Regions from separate parts of the Streptomyces nogalater genome, predicted to be linked through region 2. Evidence: riboswitches for the same ligand, from Rfam matches in the RefSeq annotation. Region 2 holds a riboswitch; the other holds the start of a gene.
What was found. A riboswitch is a leader RNA that binds a small molecule or an ion and turns the genes downstream of it on or off. The one in region 2 is predicted to bind glycine.

Region 1 (10,815 bases), on a different contig from region 2:
GTGCGTGGTGGAAACTGTCTGGTGGTTACGGACGTTGTGAGAATGTCCGGCTCGGCCGGTGTAGGCAATCAGGGTTCGTCCTGCCCCACGGGCGGGTCTGTTTCGGTCAAGGGGAATCGCCCGTGAAGTTGTTTGCGAAGTTGTTCGGCAAGAGCGCGCGAGAGGGCAGCGACAACGCGACCGCTCGCCATCGCGCACAGCCTGACGCGGAGGGCCAGCGCCCGCTGTTCCGGGACCAGGTCGCTGGTCCGGGTGGTGACATTCAGGGAGGTCAGGGCGCGGCGTCAGTTGACCCTGCCCAGTCCGGCGGCATAGGTTTCGGGCAACCGTCAACCTCAGGTACGGGTGGAGGGTTCGCCTCCGGCCCGTACGCGTCCAATGCCCCGGCGGGGCAGCCGCGGCAGGAGGATCCGTCGATGTCGGTCCTGGTGTGTACGAGGTGCGGTAACCGCAATCCGGAGAACGCGCGGTTCTGTTCCCACTGCGGGGCGCCGCTGCGTCCCGGGCTGACGCCGGAGCGGGCCTCCGAGACGACGTCCACGATCTCGATCTCGGGGCTGGAGGCCTACGACTCCGAGGCGACCGGCCAGACGCCGTTGCCTATGCTCTCCCCGGAGGCACAGGCCGCGGTGGACGCGCTGCCGCCGGGTTCGGCGCTGCTCGTCGTGCGCCGGGGCCCGAACTCGGGCAGCCGCTTCCTGCTGGACGGTGACCTGACCACGGCCGGCCGGCACCCGCAGAGCGACATCTTCCTGGACGACGTGACGGTCTCCCGGCGGCACGTGGAGTTCCGGCGCTCCCCGGACGGCTCCTTCACGGTGGCCGACGTGGGCAGCCTGAACGGCACGTACGTCAACCGCGAGCGCATCGATCAGGTCGCCCTGTCGAACGGTGACGAGGTGCAGATCGGCAAGTACCGGCTGGTGTTCTACGCGAGCCGGCAGGGCTACTGACCCGCCCCCGGACGGTGTCCGGGGGAACCCCAGAGGGAAGGTCCATGCTTCAAACACCGAGCGGCGGTGCCGGAAGCGGTACCGCCGCCAGGGACAGTGGGCTGATGAGCATCGGCACGGTGCTGAACGTGCTGCGCGACGAGTTCCCCGAAGTCACCATCTCCAAGATCCGCTTCCTGGAGTCGGAGGGGCTCGTCGAGCCGCGGCGGACCCCGTCGGGGTACCGCAAGTTCAGCGCCGGGGATGTCGAGCGCCTCGGCCACATCCTGCGGATGCAGCGGGACCACTATCTGCCGCTCAAGGTGATCCGGGAGCACTTGGACGCCATGGAGCGGGGCGAGGCCGTCCCATTGCCCCTGGTCGGGCGCCAGCGCACCGCGCAGGACGCCGCGGCGGCCGTGGAGGGCCCCACGGTGGCCAGGGTGGGCCGGGCCGAGCTGCTGGCCGCGGCGGACATCGACGAGGGCGAGCTGAAGGAGTGGGAGTCCTACGGGCTCATCGCTCCGCTGGAGGACGGGGCGTACGACGCCGAGGCCGTCACGGTGGCCGCGCTGGTGGCCGAGCTGGGCCGGTTCGGGATCGAGCCGCGCCACCTGCGGGTGATGAAGGCCGCCGCGGACCGTGAGGCGGGCCTGGTCGACCAGATCGTGGCCCCGCTCAAGCGTCACCGGAACCCGCAGACCAGGGCGCACGCCGAGGCGCGTACGAAGGAGCTGGCGGACCTCACGATGAAGCTGCACGCGGCCTTGGTGAAGACCGCTCTCGGTGTGCGGATCCCGTGAAACAAGGGGGTCTCGGGCGGCCGGATCGGGCACCTGTTCCCGGCCCGACTACCCAAACGTCCCGGGCACGGCCTAGGGTTGCTGTGTGAACGAGCTCGATGTCGTAGGTGTCCGGGTCGAAATGCCCTCCAACCAACCGATCGTGCTCCTGCGCGAAGTGGGGGGCGACCGTTATCTCCCCATCTGGATCGGGCCGGGGGAGGCGACGGCGATCGCCTTCGCCCAGCAGGGCATGGCCCCCGCGCGACCGCTGACCCACGACCTGTTCAAGGACGTGCTGGAGGCCGTCGGCCAGGAGCTGACCGAGGTGCGCATCACCGATCTGCGAGAAGGCGTCTTCTACGCGGAGCTGGTGTTCGCCAGTGGGGTCGAGGTCAGCGCCCGCCCCTCCGATGCCATAGCGCTGGCTCTGCGCACCGGTACGCCGATCTTCGGCAGTGACACGGTGCTGGACGACGCGGGCATCGCCATTCCGGACGAGCAGGAGGACGAGGTGGAGAAGTTCCGGGAGTTCCTCGACCAGATCTCCCCCGAGGACTTCGGCACCAGCAGCCAGTGAGCGCTCCGCCCGGCCCGCCGGACCAGGTGCTTTGCCCGGCGAGGTCGGCGGATGCGCACGGTCGGCGTCCTGGCACCTGCCTGTGGCAGTGAGAGCGTCCTACGGCTCGCCGCGAGCGCATTCGGCTAGCCTTTCCCCGCGGTGGGACACGGGAAACCACTCCTAGGGTGATTATCACTCGGCGTGCCGAGTGTGGCGATCGTTGACGCACCCCTGGTGACTGCCTACCGTCGAGAAGGCAGGTCAAGGACGGAGGTCGGCGTGAGAACCAGCGGCGACGGTACGGTCGGGGGTGCCCCGGGACGCGCTTTCGGGGAGAGCGGTCCGTACCCGCCCCCGAGTTCGCGGCTGCGTTCAGGCGGGGGACATGCCCATCCCGGCGGCGCGGTGGAGCACGCTCCGCAGCTGCCGACGGCGGTGCCGAACGGCGGAGGGGTGGCGTCCATGACGTCCGAGCAGATCGGCTACCGCGGGCCCACGGCCTGCGCTGCCGCCGGCATCACCTACCGGCAGCTGGACTACTGGGCCCGTACCGGTCTGGTCGAGCCCAGCGTGCGGCCCGCCTACGGGTCGGGCACCCAGCGGCTGTACAGCTTCCGGGACGTCGTCGTCCTGAAGATCGTGAAGCGTTTTCTGGACACGGGCGTATCGCTGCAGAACATCCGCACAGCCGTGCAGCACCTCCGGGAACGCGGTTTCCGCGACCTGGAGCGGATGACCCTGATGAGTGACGGCGCCACCGTGTACGAGTGCTCCTCGCCGGACGAGGTGCACGCGCTGCTCCAGGGCGGTCAGGGCATCTTCGGAATCGCCGTCGGCGTGGTGTGGCGGGATGTGGAAAGCGCTCTCTCCCAGCTGCACGGCGAGCGCGTCGACACCGGCGAGACGCTGGTCGGGCACAACCCGGCGGACGAGTTGGCGCGGCGCCGCAACCGGGCGGTCTGACGCTGCCGCGTCCGGGCGGTCCGGCGCATCGCGCTGAGGCGGTCCGGCGTGTCGAACTCAAAGGCGGTCCGGCGTGTCGAGCTCATAGGCGGTCCGGTATGACGCTTACGGCCGGTCCGAACCGGCCGGTTCCGCCGACGGGCGCACCCGGCTCGACCGCATTGTCAGTGCCGTGGTGCAGCATCGGAGATGTGAGAAACACGCCCACGATCCTGCATCTCGACATGGATGCCTTCTTCGCCTCGGTGGAGCAGGCGTCCAAGCCGAGCCTGCGCGGGAAGGCGGTCGTCGTGGGCGGGCTCGGACCGCGCGGTGTGGTGGCCACCGCGTCGTACGAGGCACGGGTGTTCGGGGTCCACTCGGCGATGCCCATGGCCCAGGCGCGCCGGCTGGCACCCAACGCCGCCTATCTGGTGCCGCGCTTCACCCTGTACCGGACGATCAGCGAGCAGGTGATGGCGCTGCTGCGGGAGCTGTCGCCGCTGGTGGAGCCGCTGAGCCTGGACGAGGCGTTCGTGGACCTGGAGGCCGGGGGAACGGCGTGGGACGAGGAGTCGGCGCGCCGGGCCGGGCAGAAGCTGCGGGCGGACATCCGCGCGGTCACCGGGCTCACCGGCTCGGTGGGGCTCGCCGCCTCCAAGATGCTCGCGAAGATCGCCTCCGAGCAGGCCAAGCCGGACGGGCTGGTGCTGATCGAGCCGGGTACCGAGCGGGACATGCTGGCGCCCATGCCGGTGCGTACGCTGCCGGGGGTCGGGCCGGCCACCGGGGACCATCTGCGCAGGGCCGGGATCACCACGGTGCAGGAACTGGCGGAGGCCGGCGAGGACGAACTGGTCCGGCTGCTCGGCAAGGCACACGGGCAGGCGCTGTACGCGATGGCGCACGCCCGGGACGAGCGGCCGGTGGTGGCCGAGCGGGAAGCCAAGTCGGTGTCGGTGGAGGACACCTACGACGTGGACATCCACGACCGGCTGCGGGTCGGCCTGGAGGTGCAGCGGCTGGCCGACCGGTGTGTGCGGCGGCTGCGCGGGGCCGGGCTGTCCGGGCGGACCATCGTGCTCAAGGTGCGGCGGTACGACTTCTCGACCCTGACCCGCTCGGAGACGCTCAGAGGACCCACGGACGATCCCGTCGTCATCCGCGAGGCGGCGGCGCGGCTGCTGGACTCCGTGGACACCACCGGCGGGGTGCGGCTGCTCGGGGTCGGGGTCTCCGGGCTCGCCGACTACACCCAGGAGGACCTGTTCGCGCAGGCCATGCCGGTGCCCGTGGTGGAGGAGCCGGAGGAGACCGCCGTCGCCGTCGAGGCGGAGCGGCCGGAGCCCGTCGAACGGCAGTGGCGGGCCGGGCAGGATGTGCGGCACGCCGAGTACGGGCCCGGCTGGGTGCAGGGGAGCGGGCTGGGGAGAGTGACGGTGCGGTTCGAGACGCCTCAGTCCGGGCCGGGGCGTGTGCGGACGTTCTTTGCCGACGATCCTGCGCTGGAGTCGGCGGATCCGTTGCCGTTGGTCGGGGATCACTTTTCCCACCCACTCGCCCGTCCCGGTACGCCGAAAGACGACCGCCACGGGGCTCCGCCCCGGACCCCGGAGGGGTCCGACCCCCGGGCGGAGCCGCCCGTCCCGGAGGAAACCCGCCCCCGGGTGGAGCCGCCGGTCCCGGAGGGATCCCAAGCCGAGGAGGGGCCTCCCGCCCTGGAGGAGCCACCCGCCCCGGAAGGGCCCCGCGCCCTGGCGGAGTCCCCTGTGGAGGAGTCGTCCGTCCTGGAGGGATCCCACGTTGCGGAAGAGAGCCGTGCCTGGGGTGGGGGCCGCGCGCCGGAAGCGGCCGGCGCCTGAAACGCGGTCCGGGTTGCGGAAGAGATCCTCGCCTGGGGAGGGGGTCGTGCTCCGGGGCATGGCCGAGGGCGGGGGAGGTTCGCGCTTGGCGTGGGCCTGTGTGCTGGAAGTGGTCGGTGCCTGAAACGCGGTCCGGGTGGGGAAGAGGGGCACGCTCAGGCGGTGGACCGTGCTTCGGAGATGGCCGAAGGCGGGGGGGTGCGTGTGTATCGGAAGCGGCCGGCGCTTGGAACGTGGCCCGGCTTACGGAAGGGGCTCCCACCCAGGGAGGGGCCCCGGGCTGGGGGCGGGCCTCGTTCGGGTCGGGGCCTGGGGGCGGCATGGGGATGGGCCTTGGAGGGTGGCCGCGGCCGGGGGCCGGGGGCCGGGGTGGCCGTGGTTGGGACAGGGGCAGGACTATGTCGCGGGCGGGGAGACGTGCTGGGGGAGGGGGAGGGCGGGTCAGGTTTCTTCCGAGCCTGCCAGTCTGCCGAAGTCGTGGTCCGGGAGCGGGGGAGGGGAGGCCGCGTCGAGGCCGTAGTGGTGGTAGAGCTGGAGTTCCTGCTCGGGGGAGAGGTGGCGGCCCACGCCGAAGTCGGGGGCGTCCTTGATCAGGGCGCGGTCGAAGGGGACGCGCAGCGTGCCGTCGACGAGTTCGCTGGGCCCCAGGGGCACCAAGACGTCCCGGGAGAACAGGCCGGTGCGTACGGCCGCCCACTCGGGCACGCCGGTCGCGTCGTCCAGGTACACCTCGTCGATCGTGCCGATCTTGGCGCCCTCGCGGTCGAACGCCTTGCGGCCGATCAGGCTGCGCGGATCGATGTCGGTCTGCACGGTCCCTCTCCCTCCACGTGGTCGCAACTCATCCGTAAGCACTACGAAAGAGCACATTGGGGGAGGCGGCCACTTGAAGGCTGCCCCATTGACCCCGCTGGTAGGCTGACAGCGGCTGCTGACCCCGCGCGGGAGAGTCCTCCGACCCACCTCGGAGGCGCCGAAGGAGCAACTCCTCCCCGGAATCTCTCAGGCTCACGTACCGCACGGACGAGGTCACTCTGGAAAGCAGGGCGGGCGTCGACGGCTCCCGCCCTCACCGACGGTGAAAGCCGGTGCCCGCGGGCGTCCGGTGAAGCTCTCAGGTGCAGATGACAGAGGGGGAGGCCGTCGGGGTACCCGCGCCGGGGTGCCCCTCGCAGGTCGCGTCAGACCAGGAGGCCTCCGCAATGACCGCCCATCGCATTCCGCTCTCCGAACTCGAAGCGGGCACCCCGTTCGAGCAGCGCCACATCGGGCCCGACCAGGAGGCGCGGGCCAAGATGCTCGCGCAGGTCGGGTACGGCTCGCTGGACGAGCTGACCGCCGCCGCGGTCCCGGATGTGATCAAGAACGCCGACTCCCTGGACCTGCCGGGCGCCCGCACCGAGGCCGAGGTGCTCGCCGAACTGCGTTCGCTCGCCGACCGCAACCAGGTCCTGCGCTCCATGATCGGCCTGGGCTACCACGGCACCTTCACCCCGCCCGTCATCCTGCGCAACGTCATGGAGAACCCCGCCTGGTACACGGCCTACACGCCGTACCAGCCGGAGATCTCCCAGGGCCGTCTGGAGGCCCTGCTGAACTTCCAGACGATGGTCGCCGAGCTGACCGGGCTGCCCACCTCCGGCGCCTCCCTGCTGGACGAGGGCACGGCCGCCGCCGAGGCGATGGCCCTGTCCCGGCGCATGGGCAAGAACAAGAAGGGCCTGTTCCTGGTCGACGCGGACGCGCTGCCGCAGACCATCGCCGTGATCGAGACCCGTGCCGAGCCGACCGGCGTGGAGGTCGTCGTCGCCGACCTGTCCGCCGGCATCCCCGCGGAGATCGCCGAGCGCGAGATCAACGGTGTGCTGATCCAGTACCCGGGCGCCTCCGGTGCCGTACGGGACCTCAAGCCCGTCATCGACCAGGCGCACGAGTTGGGCGCCCTGGTGACCGTGGCCGCCGACCTGCTCGCCCTGACCCTGCTGACCTCGCCGGGTGAGCTGGGCGCGGACATCGCCGTAGGCACCACCCAGCGCTTCGGCGTGCCCATGGGCTTCGGCGGCCCGCACGCCGGCTACATGGCCGTACACGAGAAGTTCGCGCGCAGCCTGCCCGGCCGCCTGGTCGGCGTCTCCGTCGACGTCGACGGCCACAAGGCCTACCGGCTCGCGCTGCAGACCCGTGAGCAGCACATCCGCCGGGAGAAGGCCACCAGCAACATCTGTACCGCGCAGGTGCTGCTCGCCGTGATGGCCGGCATGTACGCCGTCTACCACGGTCCCGAGGGGCTGCAGACCATCGCGCGGCGTACGCACCGCTACGCCACCCTCCTCGCCGAGGGCCTGAAGGCCGCCGGTGTCGAGGTCGTCCACGGCGCGTTCTTCGACACGGTCACCGCGCGCGTGCCGGGCAAGGCCGCCGCGATCGTCGCCGCCGCCCGGGACAAGGGCGTCAACCTGCGGCTGGTCGACGCCGACCACGTCTCCGTGGCCTGTGACGAGACCACCGACCGGGCCGGGCTGGACGCCGTCTGGTCCGCCTTCGGCGTCGAGGCCGACATCGAGGCGCTGGACGCGACCGCCGAGGACACCCTGCCCGAGGCGCTGCTGCGCACCGACGCCTACCTCACCCACCCGGTCTTCCACCAGCACCGCTCCGAGACCGCCATGCTGCGTTACCTGCGCAGGCTGGCCGACCGCGACTACGCGCTCGACCGCGGCATGATCCCGCTGGGCTCCTGCACCATGAAGCTCAACGCGACCACGGAGATGGAGCCGGTCACCTGGCCCGAGTTCGGGCAGCTGCACCCCTTCGCGCCCGCCGAGCAGGCGCAGGGCTACCTCACCCTCATCCGTGAGCTGGAGGACCGGCTCGCGGAGGTCACCGGCTACGACAAGGTCTCCCTCCAGCCGAACGCCGGCTCCCAGGGCGAGCTGGCCGGTCTGCTCGCCGTCCGCGGCTACCACCGCGCCAACGGCGACGAGCAGCGCACCGTCTGCCTGATCCCGTCCTCCGCGCACGGCACCAACGCCGCCAGCGCCGTGATGGCCGGCATGAAGGTCGTCGTCGTCAAGACCGCCGAGGACGGCGAGATCGACGTCGAGGACCTGCGCGCCAAGATCGAGCAGTACCGTGACGAGCTGGCGGTGCTGATGATCACCTACCCGTCCACGCACGGTGTGTTCGAGGAGCACGTCGCCGACATCTGCGCCCGGGTTCACGAGGCCGGCGGCCAGGTGTACGTCGACGGAGCCAACCTCAACGCGCTCGTCGGCCTCGCCAAGCCGGGCCACTTCGGCGGTGACGTCTCGCACCTGAACCTGCACAAGACCTTCTGCATCCCGCACGGCGGCGGCGGTCCGGGTGTCGGTCCGGTCGCGGTCCGGTCGCACCTCGCGCCGTACCTGCCGAACCACCCGCTCCAGCCGGAGGCCGGTCCGGAGACGGGCGTGGGCCCGATCTCGGCGGCCCCGTGGGGCAGCGCCGGCATCCTGCCCATCTCCTGGGCGTACGTCCGGCTGATGGGCGGCGAGGGCCTGAAGCGGGCCACCCAGGTGGCCGTGCTGTCGGCGAACTACATCGCCAAGCGCCTGGAGCCGCACTACCCGGTGCTCTACACCGGCCCCGGCGGCCTGGTCGCGCACGAGTGCATCATCGACCTGCGCCCGATCACCAAGGCGACCGGCGTGAGCGTGGACGACGTCGCCAAGCGCCTGATCGACTACGGCTTCCACGCGCCGACCATGTCCTTCCCGGTGGCCGGCACGCTGATGATCGAGCCGACCGAGTCGGAGGACCTCACCGAGCTGGACCGTTTCTGCGACGCGATGATCGCCATCCGCGCGGAGATCGAGAAGGTCGGCTCGGGCGAGTGGCCCGCGGAGGACAACCCGCTGCGGAACGCCCCGCACACCGCGGCGGCGCTGGGCGGCGAATGGGCGCACGCCTACAGCCGTGAGGAGGCCGTCTTCCCGGCCGGTGTCTCCGCCGCCGACAAGTACTGGCCGCCGGTGCGCCGCATCGACCAGGCCTACGGCGACCGCAACCTGGTGTGCTCCTGCCCGCCGCTGGACGCCTACGAGGACTGAGCGAACCCGCTCCCGAAAGGCCCCGCCCGGAACCCGGGCGGGGCCTTCTGCGCTGCTACGGTGCCGCCAGCGAGACCTCGGTCGCCTTGATCAGGGCGATGACCTCGGAGCCCGCGAAGAGGCCGAGGTCGGCGACCGCGTCCCTGGTGATGACGGCGGTGAGCTCACCGGCGGCCGTGGCGATCCTCACGGAGGCCATGACCTCGCCCGGGCGGACCTCGGTGACGGTGCCGGGGAACCGGTTGCGGATGGACAGCCCCTCGGCCTGGCGGGCGGCGACGGCGACCTCGGTGGACTTCACCAGGGCGTGCACGGGCCGGCCGGGGGCGAGGGAGAGCTGCTCGGCGGCCTCCCGGGTGATGGCGGCCAGCAGGGGCGGGCCGCCGTCCAGCCGGACCTTGACGGTCGCCATCACCCGGCCTGCGTGGACCTCGGTGACGGTGCCGGGCAACTGGTTGCGGATGCTCAGGGTCATGGGCACCCACGGTAGGACGCGGGCCCGGTCAAGCCGGGTATGCGTGGGTCTGCGTCGCTTTCACCGTCGCCCAGACCGGTGTACCGGGGCGCAGGTCCAGCTCGGCGGCGGCCACCGTCGTCAGATCCGCGGCGAGCGGCAGTTCGCCGGTGAGGTCGGCGCGGATCCGGTCGCCGTGCGTCTCCAGGCCGGCGACCTCGCAGCGCCACAGGGTGCGGGCGCTCGCTCCGGAGGGCCGGTCCCGGAACAGGGTCACGGCGGAGGGCGGGAACGCCACGAAGGCCGGCCCGGACAGCTCCTCCGTCGTCGTGATCGCGGGCCCGGCGTCGAGCCGTACGGTGTGCCCCGCGGCCCGCCCCCGGTAGAGGTTGAGGCCGACGAGCCGGGCGATGTAGTCCGTGCGCGGGTGCCGGGCGATGTCGGCCGGGGTGCCCTGCTGCACGACCCTGCCGTGCTCCACGACCACCAGCCGGTCCGCGAGCACCATGGCGTCCAGCGGGTCGTGGGTGACCAGGACGGAGACGGCCTCGAACTCCGCCAGATGGCGGCGGAGTCCGGCGCGGACCTCCAGCCGGGTGCGGGCGTCCAGGGCCGCCAGCGGCTCGTCCAGGAGCAGCAGGCGGGGGCGGGTGGCGAGGGCGCGGGCGAGGGCCACGCGCTGGGCCTGGCCGCCGGACAGACGGCGTGGCTTGGTGGCCGCGTGGCCGGCGAGGCCCATGCGGTCCAGCCAGGCCGCCGCCAGGGCGCGGGCCTCGGTCTTGCCCGTGCCCTGGCAGCGGGGGCCGAAGGCGACGTTGTCGAGGGCGGAGAGATGGGGGAAGAGCAGGTAGTCCTGGAAGACGACGCCGACCGGGCGGGACTCGGGGGGCGTGTTCTGCAGGGGGGTGCCGTCCAGGCGCAGGTGGCCGTCCGTCAGGGGGGTGAGGCCGGCGAGGGCGCGCAGGGCGGTGGTCTTGCCGGCGCCGTTGGGGCCGAGCAGGGCCACGACCTCGCCGGGGGCGGCCGTCAGGGTGATGTCCAGGCGGAAGCCGGGGCGGTCGACCACGAGGTGGGCGTCGAGGCCGTGGGCGGGGGACGGGAGGGGCTGACCCTGCCGGCCTTCGGCCGGACCAGGGTTCCCACCGGCACCACCCGTGCGGCTTTCGTCGTCGGCTGCGGGTGGCCCCGGCGGG
Region 2 (10,815 bases):
GCCGTACTCCTCGTCCGTCCAGTAGCTGTCGAACGGGTTGGCCTGCTCCACCGTGCCGGGGATCAGGTCGAAGAGGAACTTGCCCCTCAGCGAGTCCCGGGCCGGCCAGGCATCGGCCCGCGCCGCCGCGTCCAGCGTGCCGTACGTGCCGCCGAGCAGATCCGCCGGTTTGTAGACGTCGCCGCCCAGCTTCTGCGCTACGAGCGTGTCGAACTCGTCCGGCCCCATGCCCGCCTTGTCGTTGAAGCCGACCTTCATCTCCACCTTGACGACGATCGGCGGATGGTCGGGGTGGAGCCGGTTCCAGGCGGCCATGTTGTCCAGACAGCTGCCGAGGTCCTGGTTACGGCTCTTGCTGTACAGCTCGCTCGGCGTCTTGGCGGCCTCGCAGTTGTTGTCGTTGCCCAGCGGGTTGCCGTGGCTGACCCGCCAGCGGTGGCTGATGCTGTCGACGTACACGTCCAGCTCCAGCAGCGAGGCGCCGGAGTCCAACGCCTGTGCGAAGTACGGGTACTTGTCCTTCTCGTACGCGTTGTGCGTGCCGATGGCCGTGGTCCCGGAGAACTTCGGCGACGCCGCGTGGGCGTTCACCGGTGCCGTCGCCAGCACCGCGGCGGCTCCCGCGAGCGCCACCGGCCGTATCCATCCGCGCATGTCCGAACTCCCCTTCACCGACGCCGAGTCGGCGGCAGCCTAGGGGTGATCGGTTACCGCGTGGTAGTCCCTGGAGGAACATCGGCCGCCGTACCGGTCGAGCGCCACCACAGGCTCGCCGTCCCGTCGGTCCCCACGGTGGCCACCAGCCGCGCGTCCGGGCTGAAGGCGAGCGCGGTGACGCGCTCGGCCCCGTCACCGAGCGGGCGGCCCAGCGGGCGGGGGCGCGCGCGGTCGGTGACGTCCCACAGCCGCACGGTCCGCGCGGAGTCCACGGTGGCCAGCAGCCGGGCGTCGGGACTGAAGGCGAGCGCGGTGGTCCGCCCCTCCGGACCGCCGAAGGCGGGCCCCGCGGCCTCGGGGTGCCGGGGATCCGACACGTCCCACAGCCGCACCGACCCCTCGGCACCGGCAACGGCGAGCGTGTGGCCGTCGGCGGAGAACTGGGCGGCGGCGACCGCCTGGTGCAGCCGGCTCAAGGTGGTCAGCCGCAGCGGCCGTCCCGTGTCCAGGCGCAGTTCCGCGAGCCGGGCGGAGCCGGTCGTGCCCGAGTCGGCGAAGACGACCCGGTCCCGGCCCGCCGCGACCGCCTTCACCTCCATCGGGGCGCCGTCGACGGACCACCGGGTCGCCCCCGAGCCGACGGCGAGCGCCCGTACGTCGGCCCCCCCGGCCGCCACCAGCGTGCGGCCGTCCGGACTCGTCGTGACGGCCGTCACCCGGCGCACGCCCGCCGGGACCGGGACCCGCTCCGGATGTCCGGGATCGGTCAGGTCCCAGGTGCCGGCCGAGGACCGGGTGACCGTCAGCAGCAGCCGCCCGTCCGGGGTGAACGCCAGCGCCTCCGCCCGCCCGCGCGGACCGAGCCGGCCGGCGGCGGTCAGGCTCCAGTGCTCCGGACCGGGCGCCTGGACCCGCCCCGGCACCGCCCCCCGCCAGGGGCCGGGCAGCACCTCCTGCACCGCGGCGGCCGTCAGGCACGTCAGGGCGACCAGCCACGTGGTGAGCAGCCCCGGCAGCCACCGGCCCCGGAACCCCGGCCGGTACCGCAGCGGCGCCCGCGCGGGAGCCGCCGCCACCGGCACCGGGCGCGTCCCCAGGGCGGCGATCAGCCGCGTGCCCGGGCGCGCGTGCGGCATCGGCGGCAGGTCGGCAGGGCGCGCGGCCAGCGCCAGCACCAAACGGCCGAGCGCGCTGTCAGCTCGCAGCACTGGACCCCCTCGGCTGCGACAGCGCCTCTTCGGCATCCGCGCCGGCCTGCCGGGCGGTGGGCAGCGGGGGCTCGGGCTGCTGACCCGCGCCCGCGCCGGTGATCGGGATCGCCTGGAAGAACTTCGCCACGACCAGCGGGGTGGTCACCCCCACGGCGAACGCGGCGGTCGCGTTCGGCAGCTGACCGGAGTTGCCCAGCGCCGCGGTGAGACCGAACCCGGCGAACAGCCGCAACCCGATGGCCACCAGCATCACCGGCCGGTCGGCACGGGTGCGCCAGGGCCAGCGCCAGCGGCTGCGCGGACCCGTCGGACGCATCAGCGCCGAGAGGTTGAGCGCTTCGGCCACACTGCTGCCGAGCAGTCCCCACAGCGCGGGGTACAGGTCGATCACGCCACCGATGGTAGCGCTGGGTGATGCGAATAAAGCTATTTGTGACGGTGTGGTCGGAAATCGTACCGGTTCAGCACTCGATGATGTTCACCGCGAGCCCGCCGCGCGCGGTCTCCTTGTACTTCACGCTCATGTCGGCGCCGGTGTCCTTCATGGTCTTGATGACCTTGTCGAGGGACACCTTGTGGGAGCCGTCGCCGCGCATCGCCATCTTCGCGGCCGTGACCGCCTTCACCGCGGCCATGCCGTTGCGCTCGATGCACGGGATCTGGACCAGGCCACCGACCGGGTCGCAGGTCAGGCCGAGGTTGTGCTCCATGCCGATCTCGGCCGCGTTCTCCACCTGCTCGGGGGAGCCGCCGAGCACCTCGGCGAGCGCGCCCGCCGCCATCGAGCAGGCGGAGCCCACCTCGCCCTGGCAGCCGACCTCGGCACCGGAGATGGAGGCGTTCTCCTTGAAGAGCATGCCGATCGCGCCGGCGGCGAGCAGGAAGCGGACCACGCCGTCCTCGTCCGCGCCCGGCACGAAGTTGATGTAGTAGTGCAGCACCGCCGGGATGATGCCGGCCGCGCCGTTCGTGGGCGCCGTCACCACCCGGCCGCCGGCCGCGTTCTCCTCGTTCACCGCCATGGCGTAGAGCGTGATCCACTCCATGGCGTGCGCCAGCGGGTCGCCCTCGGCGCGCAGCTGGCGGGCCGAGACGGCCGCGCGGCGGCGCACCTTCAGCCCGCCGGGCAGGATGCCCTCCCGGGACATGCCGCGCTGGACGCACTCGCGCATCACCCGCCAGATCTCCAGCAGGCCCGCGCGGATCTCCTCCTCGGTGCGCCAGGCCCGCTCGTTCTCCAGCATCAGCGAGGAGATCGACAGACCCGTCTCCTTCGTCAGGCGCAGCAGCTCGTCGCCCGTGCGGAACGGGTACTTCAGGACCGTGTCGTCCAGCACGATCCGGTCCGCGCCCACCGCGTCCTCGTCCACCACGAAACCGCCGCCGACCGAGTAGTACGTCTTCGACAGCACCTCGGCGCCCAAGGCGTCGTACGCCCACAGGGTCATGCCGTTCGCGTGGTACGGCAGCGCCTTGCGGCGGTGCAGGACCAGGTCGTCGTCGCAGGAGAACGGGATCTCGTGCGTGCCGAGCAGCGCGATCCGGCCCGCCTGCCGGATCTTCTCCACCCGCTCGTCGGCGCTCTCCACGTCCACCGTGCGCGGCGAGGCGCCCTCCAGGCCCAGCAGCACCGCCTTCGGGGTTCCGTGGCCGTGGCCGGTCGCGCCGAGCGAGCCGTACAGCTCGCAGCGCACGGACGCGACGGAGCCGAGCAGGTCCTCGTTGCGCAGCCGGCGGGCGAACATGCGCGCCGCGCGCATCGGGCCGACCGTGTGGGAGCTGGACGGGCCGATGCCGATCGAGAACAGGTCGAAGACCGAGATGGCCACGGATGACTCCTCAATACGGGGGTGGTGCGAAAGGGCGGTACAGGGGCGCGGGCACCGCGCACGCCGGTACTCCCAGTGTGCGCGGTGCCCCGCGAAACGGACTTACTCGCTCAGACCCGGGTACAGCGGGTGCTTGTCGGCGAGCGCCTTGACACGTGCCTTGAGCGCCTCGGCGTCGTAGGACGGCTTCAGCGTCTCGGCGATCACGTCCGCGACCTCGGCGAAGTCCTCGGCCGTGAAACCGCGCGTGGCCAGCGCCGGGGTGCCGATGCGCAGGCCCGAGGTGACCATCGGCGGACGCGGGTCGTTCGGGACGGCGTTGCGGTTGACCGTGATCCCGACCTCGTGCAGCCGGTCCTCGGCCTGCTGCCCGTCCAGCTCGCTCTCGCGCAGGTCCACCAGGACCAGGTGCACGTCGGTGCCGCCGGAGAGCACGTTCACCCCGGCCTCGCGGACATCGGCGGCGGTCAGCCGCTCGGCGAGGAGGCGGGCGCCCTCGACCGTGCGGCGCTGGCGCTCCTTGAAGTCCTCGCCCGCCGCGACCTTGAAGGACACGGCCTTGGCCGCGATCACGTGCTCCAGCGGACCGCCCTGGAAGCCCGGGAAGACGGAGGAGTTCAGCTTCTTCGCGAAGTCCTTCTTCGCGAGGATGATGCCGCCGCGCGGGCCGCCGAGCGTCTTGTGGGTCGTGGAGGTGACCACGTCGGCGTACGGCACCGGGTTCGGGTGCAGCCCGGCGGCGACCAGGCCGGCGAAGTGCGCCATGTCGACCCACAGGTACGCGCCGGTCTCGTCGGCGATCCGGCGGAACTCCGCGAAGTCCAGCTGCCGCGGGTACGCCGACCAGCCCGCGATGATCACCTTGGGGCGGTGCTCCTTGGCGAGCTTCTCCACCTCGGCCATGTCGACCAGGCCGGTCTCGGCGTCCACGTGGTAGGCGACCACGTCGAACTGCTTGCCGGAGAAGTTCAGCCGCATGCCGTGGGTCAGGTGGCCGCCGTGCGCCAGGTCCAGGCCGAGGATGGTGTCCCCGGGCTGGGCCAGCGCGAACAGGGCCGCCTGGTTGGCGGAGGCGCCGGAGTGGGGCTGCACATTGGCGTACTCGGCGCCGAACAGCTCCTTGACCCGGTCGATGGCGATCTGCTCGGCCACGTCCACGTGCTCGCAGCCGCCGTAGTAGCGACGGCCCGGGTAGCCCTCGGCGTACTTGTTGGTGAGGACCGAGCCCTGCGCCTCCATCACCGCGAGCGGCGCGAAGTTCTCGGAGGCGATCATCTCCAGCGTCGACTGCTGGCGGTTCAGCTCGGCGTCGACCGCGGCGGCGATCTCCGGGTCCAGCTCGTGCAGGGGCGTGTTCAGGACGGTCATGGGGCTACGACTCCTCGCCGGTGCTGAAGGCGGTGTACTCGTCGGCGGAGAGCAGGCCGGCCGGCTCCTCTGTGACGCGTACCTTGAACAGCCAGCCGCCCTCGAAGGGGGCGGAGTTCACCAGCGACGGGTCGTTGACGACGTCCTCGTTGACCTCGGTGACCTCACCGGTGACCGGCGAGTACAGGTCGGACACCGACTTCGTCGACTCCAGCTCGCCGCAGGTCTCGCCCGCGGACACCGTGGAGCCGGCCTCGGGGAGCTGGACGAAGACGACATCGCCGAGCGCGTTGGCCGCGTGCTCCGTGATGCCGACCGTCGAGACGCCGTCCTCGGCGTCCGACAGCCACTCGTGCTCCTTGCTGTAGCGCAGCTGCTGGGGGTTGCTCATGGCCTGAATTCTCCTGTACGCGCGGGAGTGATGGTGACGGGGGGACTAGAGAAACCGCTGGTGAGCGGGCGAATGTGCGCAGGGTCACGCGCCGCCCTGGGGCCGGGGGCCCCGGGCCGGTGCGCGCGCCCGGCGGTTACTTCCGGCGCTTGTAGAACGGCAGCGCCACGACCTGGTACGGCTCGTGGGTGCCCCGGATGTCCACGCCGACGCCCTCGGTGCCCGGCGCCGCGTACGCCGCGTCGACGTAGGCCATGGCGATCGGCTTGCCCAGGGTGGGGGAGGGGGCGCCGGAGGTGACCTCGCCGATCACCTCGCCGCCGGCCACCACGGCGTACCCGGCGCGCGGCACCCGGCGGCCCTCGGCGACCAGCCCGACCAGGACCCGGGGCGGGTTCTGCTCCGCCCGGGCGGCGGCCTCGGCGAGTGCCGCGCGGCCCACGAAGTCGCCCTCCTTGTCGAACTTGACCACGCGGCCCAGCCCGGCGTCGAAGGGGGTCAGGGAGGTGGTCAGCTCGTGCCCGTACAGCGGCATGCCCGCCTCCAGGCGCAGCGTGTCCCGGCAGGACAGCCCGCACGGGACCAGACCGACGCCCTCGCCGGCCTCGGTCAGCGCCTGCCACAGCGCCACGGCGTGCTCCGGCTTCACGAACAGCTCGAAGCCGTCCTCGCCGGTGTACCCCGTGCGGGCGATCAGCGCCGGGACGCCGGCGACCGTGCCGGGCAGCCCGGCGTAGTACTTCAGGCCGTCCAGGTCGGCGTCGGTCAGGGACTTCAGGATGCCGGGGGACTCGGGGCCCTGCACGGCGATCAGCGCGTAGGCGTCCCGGTCGTCGCGGACCTCGGCGGCGAACCCGGCCGCACGCTCGGTGAGGGCGTCCAGCACCACCTGGGCGTTGGAGGCGTTGGCGACGACCAGGTACTCGGTCTCGGCCGGCCGGTAGACGATCAGGTCGTCCAGGATGCCGCCGTCGGCCTGGCAGATCATGGTGTAGCGGGCGCGGCCGACGCCGACGGAGGCGATGTTGCCGACCAGGGCGTGGTTCAGGAAGGCGGCGGCGTCGGCGCCGGTCACGGTGATCTCGCCCATGTGGGAGAGGTCGAACAGACCGGCCCGGGTGCGCACGGCGGTGTGCTCGTCCCGCTCGGAGCCGTAGCGCAGGGGCATGTCCCAGCCGGCGAAGTCGGTCATCGTCGCGCCCAGCGAGCGGTGCACGGCGTCGAGCGCGGTATGACGGAGTTCGGTACTGCTCATCGGTCGGTCGTCTCCCAGGGCAAAGGACGGGCGAGGAACGTTCCTCCCCATCTGTCATCGGAACCTGAGAGGTTCGCCGCCACCGCCACGGGGACGATCACGGCTTGCACCTTGGGTGGAGCCGCCGGCGACGGCGGCCCGCTTTTCAGATGTGCCTCGCCCGCGCGGTAACGGGGCCTGAGAGATTCAAGGGAGGGACTTGCTCCTTCGGCGCCCCAGGCGGCCCCGAGGGGGCCCGGGAACTCTCCCGCGCGGATTCAAACGGCCGGTATGCAGTTGGCGGGCTCATCATTGCACGCCGCACCCCGGCCATCCAGAGCCCACCGCTTGTGACCGACCTGTGGCCGTACCCGCATGAACCGCCGGGCCTTGTCCATTACCTTCCCTTTACATAGAACGGGCATGGGATCGACCAAGCCCCTGGGAGGACGATCACGGTGAACAGGACCTCGGCCTACGCCGCCCACGCCGGCCTCGCGGTGCCGGGACAGCCCTCCGCTGCGGCCCGCGAGCGCGGCGCGGACCGCCCCGCGCCGGTCGTCCGCGATCTGCGCGACCGGGCCGGCCGCAGCCCGCACGCCCTGCTCTTCGGCCCCCGCGACCTGGTGGTCGTCACCGGCCTGCCCGGCAGCGGCAAGTCCACCCTGATGCGCCGCGCGGTCACCGGCCGCCGCGTCGACTCCCAGGACACCCGGGACCGCTGGCAGGCCCGCCTCCCCGGCTTCCTGCCCTACGCGCTCTACCGCCCCCTGGTCCGCCTCGCCCACTACACCGGCCTGCGCCGGGCCCTGCGCACCGGGGAGGGGCTCGTCGTGCACGACTGCGGCACCCAGCCGTGGGTGCGCGCCTGGCTGGCCCGCGCGGCCCGGCGCCGGGGCGGCACCCTGCACCTGCTCCTCCTCGACGTCAGCCCCGAGACGGCCCGGCAGGGCCAGCGCGAACGCGGCCGGGGCGTCTCCCGCTACGCCTTCCGCCGTCACCGCCGCGCCACCGCCCGGCTGTTGCGCGCGGTGGAGCGGGGGGAGCTGCCGGCCGGCTGCGGCGCGGCGGTGCTGCTGGACCGGGACGCGGCGGACGTCCTCGCCCGCGTCGGCTTCACTCGGTGAGGCACTGTCGGCGCCACCCGCTAGCCTTCATGGTCACAGCAGTGGTTCCCAGCAGGCGGTAGGCACATGGACTTCCCGGCGGACTTCCCGGCACAGGCGCACCCGCACCCGCACGGCGGTTGGCCCGGCAACGAGCTGGAGGAGGTGCTGTCGGCCTCCCTCGGCATCCCCGCGGCGGGCGGCCGGATCATCGAGGTCCTCGGCCGCAGCCTCCTGTGGATCCCGCTGCCGGGCGGCGGGGGCCCCGACAGCCTCCCGCTGGACCTGCCGACGCTGGACATCGGCGGCCAGGCGTACGTCCCGGTGTTCAGCTCCGAGGAACAGCTCCGCCAGGTGGCCGGCTCCCACATGGCGTACACCATCGCCCCGGCGGTGGAGTTCGCCCGCGGCCTGCCCCCGCAGGTGGGCATCGCCGTCAACCCCGAGGGCGTGGTCGGCATACCGCTGCCGCCCCAGGCCGTGGCCGAGCTGTGCCGGGTGGGCCGCACTCCGCTGGACGGTCCGGGCACCGGCGGCCGGGTCCGCCTCTTCGAACCCGACTGGCAGGACGACCCGGTCGACTTCCTCGCCGCCGCCTCCGCGGAGTTCGCCGGGACCGGCGTGGTCCTCACCGCCCGCCGCTGCCTGGCCGCCGTCGAGACGGCCGACCCCGCCCTGTTCGTCGGCGTCGAACTCTCCCAGTGGGAGGGCGACCTGCGCGCCCTGCCCCTCCAGGCCCTCGGCAAGGCCCTGGCGGAGGTCCCCGTCAAGTGGCCGGTCAACCTGCTCCTGCTGGACGTGACGGACGACCCGGTGGCGACCTGGCTGAAGACGAACGTCCGCCCGTTCTACACATACGCCCACTGAAACGCGCCCCCGAAAGGGCGCGGGGCCGTGTCTGATATGCGGTTCCGCCGCGGGGCGCGAGAACCAACTACCCACCCGCACACGCGTACGACGCCAAGGCCCCGAGCTGCCAGGCGCATAAGCTGTGCTCATACGCCGGGTCACAAAAAAGAAGGGGCACACCAGGTGAGCGCGAGCCACAGCGGCAGCGTCGAGCACATGCTGCGCCAGGTCACGCCCGGACGCTACGACGCCTACGAGGCCTTGCTGCGCGCCCTCGCCACCCCCTCCACCGGCCAGATCTTCATGCTCCTGTGGCACGGCCAGGCCGGCACCCCGGACGCCCAGTACGGGAACATGGAGGTGGACGGCTTCCACTACGCCCCCTGTGTGACCTCCGCCCAGGAGCTGTCGGCCAGCGGCTGGAACCGTTCCTACGAGGTGGCCGACGGCCTGGACGTGGCCCGCACCCTCTACCCCGACCACTACGGCCTCTGGCTCAACCCGCACGCGCCGGGCGGCGGCGTCGGCATCCCCTGGCCGGACCTGCGCCGCATCGCCACCGGTCTGGACCGCCAGCCCGCCGGCCCGCTGAGCCTGTCCGAACCCGGCATCGAGATCCCGCAGTTCTACGCCCTGCTCGCGCAGAACGCGCACCGCACCCCCGCGCTGCGCTCGCTGCGCCGCGCCTGGGTGCAGCCCGCGCTCGGGGCGCCCTATCTCGCCATCGGCCTGGACGTGTACGACACCTCGCCCGCCGCGGTCGACTCGGTGCGCGCCATGATGCAGCAGTCCATCGGCGCGGTCCCGGAGGGCCTGCCGGTCTCGACGGTCGCCATGGCCGACGACTACGACCCTGTGGTGATGTGGATGCGGGCCCACGCGCGCCCCTTCTACGACCGCGAGGCGCACGCCCCGGTGCCGCCGCCGCACCCCCCGCTCCAGGTGCCGGCCCCGCCGCAGGCCCCGGCCGGCGGGTACGGCTATCCGCCGGCGCTCGGCGGCTACTGACCAACGGGGCTCGCCGGCGGGCTTGTTGACCGAAGCGCACAATGCACGGCACCGGGACGCTTCTGCGCGCGTAGACATCGGCCGTACCTCCCGAACCGCGTAGATTCGCCGTTCTGCCCCAACTGGCCCGCGTCCGAGGGCCGTTACCCACTGTTCGGATAACGGAATCCCCCGCACTGCATCACGGTTGCGCATACTTTCACCGTCAGCTCTGGCGGGTGATCACAGCCACGCTGAAGACTCGCGACTCAGACACGAGGCCGAGGCCTTGTGATCGATGGCAAGTCGACAAAGCCGCAATCCGCGGCAGGCGCAGGCCGGTCACCACCGGCGAGAGGGGTCGCTCACCGTGACCGCACCGATCGAGACCACCGGGGCGGCAGCCGAGGCGCAGCCGGAGGCTGTGCTGGAGGGTGCCGGTAAGGGGCAGATCGAGGGTCGTTCCCTGGGCCGGATCGCCTGGACCCGGTTCAAGAAGGACAAGGCCGCCGTCGCCGGCGGTGTCATCGTGATCCTGCTGATCCTCCTCGCCGTCCTCTCGCGCCCCATCCAGGCCGTGTTCGGCCTCGACCCCAACGCCTTCAACCAGGACCTGATCACCCCGGACACCTCGCTGCCCACGGGCAGTTGGGGCGGCATGAGCGCGGACCACCCGCTCGGCGTGGACCCGAAGTTCGGCCGGGACATCGCCACCCGCATCCTGGAGGGCTCCTGGGTGTCGCTGGTGGTCGCCTTCGGCGCCACCGTCCTGTCCAACGTCATCGGTGCGATCATGGGTGTCGTCGCGGGCTACTACGGCGGCCGGGTGGACTCGATCATCAGCCGGCTGATGGACACCTTCCTCGCCTTTCCCCTCCTGCTGTTCGCGATCGCCATCTCCGCCACCCTCCAGGGCGGCGCCTTCGGCCTCACCGGCCTGCCGCTCCACCTGAGCGTGCTCATCTTCGTCATCGGCTTCTTCAACTGGCCCTATCTGGGCCGGATCGTGCGCGGCCAGACCCTGGCCCTGCGCGAGCGCGAGTTCGTCGACGCGGCCCGGGGGATGGGCGCCAAGGCGCCGTACATCCTGTTCCGGGAACTGATGCCCAACCTGGTCGGCCCGATCATCGTCTACTCGACGCTGCTGATCCCGACCAACATCATCTTCGAGGCGTCGCTGAGC

Region 1: linked by a shared signal. The riboswitch ahead of gcvP (aminomethyl-transferring glycine dehydrogenase) and the one ahead of gcvT (glycine cleavage system aminomethyltransferase GcvT) in region 2 are both predicted to bind glycine.

Annotation. Positions count from the first base shown of each region.
Region 1 is NZ_BAAASM010000044.1:5,770-16,584, forward strand. Features, by position in the region: gene ABD350_RS27525 (FHA domain-containing protein) at 123-953, shown strand; gene ftsR (transcriptional regulator FtsR) at 998-1,735, shown strand; gene ABD350_RS27535 (bifunctional nuclease family protein) at 1,821-2,294, shown strand; gene ABD350_RS27540 (MerR family transcriptional regulator) at 2,556-3,239, shown strand; gene ABD350_RS27545 (DNA polymerase IV) at 3,431-5,080, shown strand; gene ABD350_RS27550 (PRC-barrel domain-containing protein) at 5,522-5,893, opposite strand; glycine riboswitch at 6,013-6,108, shown strand; gene gcvP (aminomethyl-transferring glycine dehydrogenase) at 6,283-9,168, shown strand; gene ABD350_RS27560 (TOBE domain-containing protein) at 9,224-9,643, opposite strand; gene ABD350_RS27565 (ABC transporter ATP-binding protein) at 9,672-10,688, opposite strand.
Region 2 is NZ_BAAASM010000074.1:31,405-42,219, forward strand. Features, by position in the region: gene ABD350_RS35815 (phosphatidylinositol-specific phospholipase C domain-containing protein) at 1-654, opposite strand, end outside; gene ABD350_RS35820 (WD40 repeat domain-containing protein) at 708-1,865, opposite strand; gene ABD350_RS35825 (hypothetical protein) at 1,852-2,259, opposite strand; gene ABD350_RS35830 (L-serine ammonia-lyase) at 2,330-3,697, opposite strand; gene glyA (serine hydroxymethyltransferase) at 3,800-5,065, opposite strand; gene gcvH (glycine cleavage system protein GcvH) at 5,070-5,456, opposite strand; gene gcvT (glycine cleavage system aminomethyltransferase GcvT) at 5,593-6,711, opposite strand; glycine riboswitch at 6,753-6,866, opposite strand; glycine riboswitch at 6,867-6,971, opposite strand; gene ABD350_RS35850 (AAA family ATPase) at 7,149-7,817, shown strand; gene ABD350_RS35855 (enhanced serine sensitivity protein SseB) at 7,884-8,663, shown strand; gene ABD350_RS35860 (enhanced serine sensitivity protein SseB C-terminal domain-containing protein) at 8,862-9,653, shown strand; gene ABD350_RS35865 (ABC transporter permease) at 10,003-10,815, shown strand, end outside.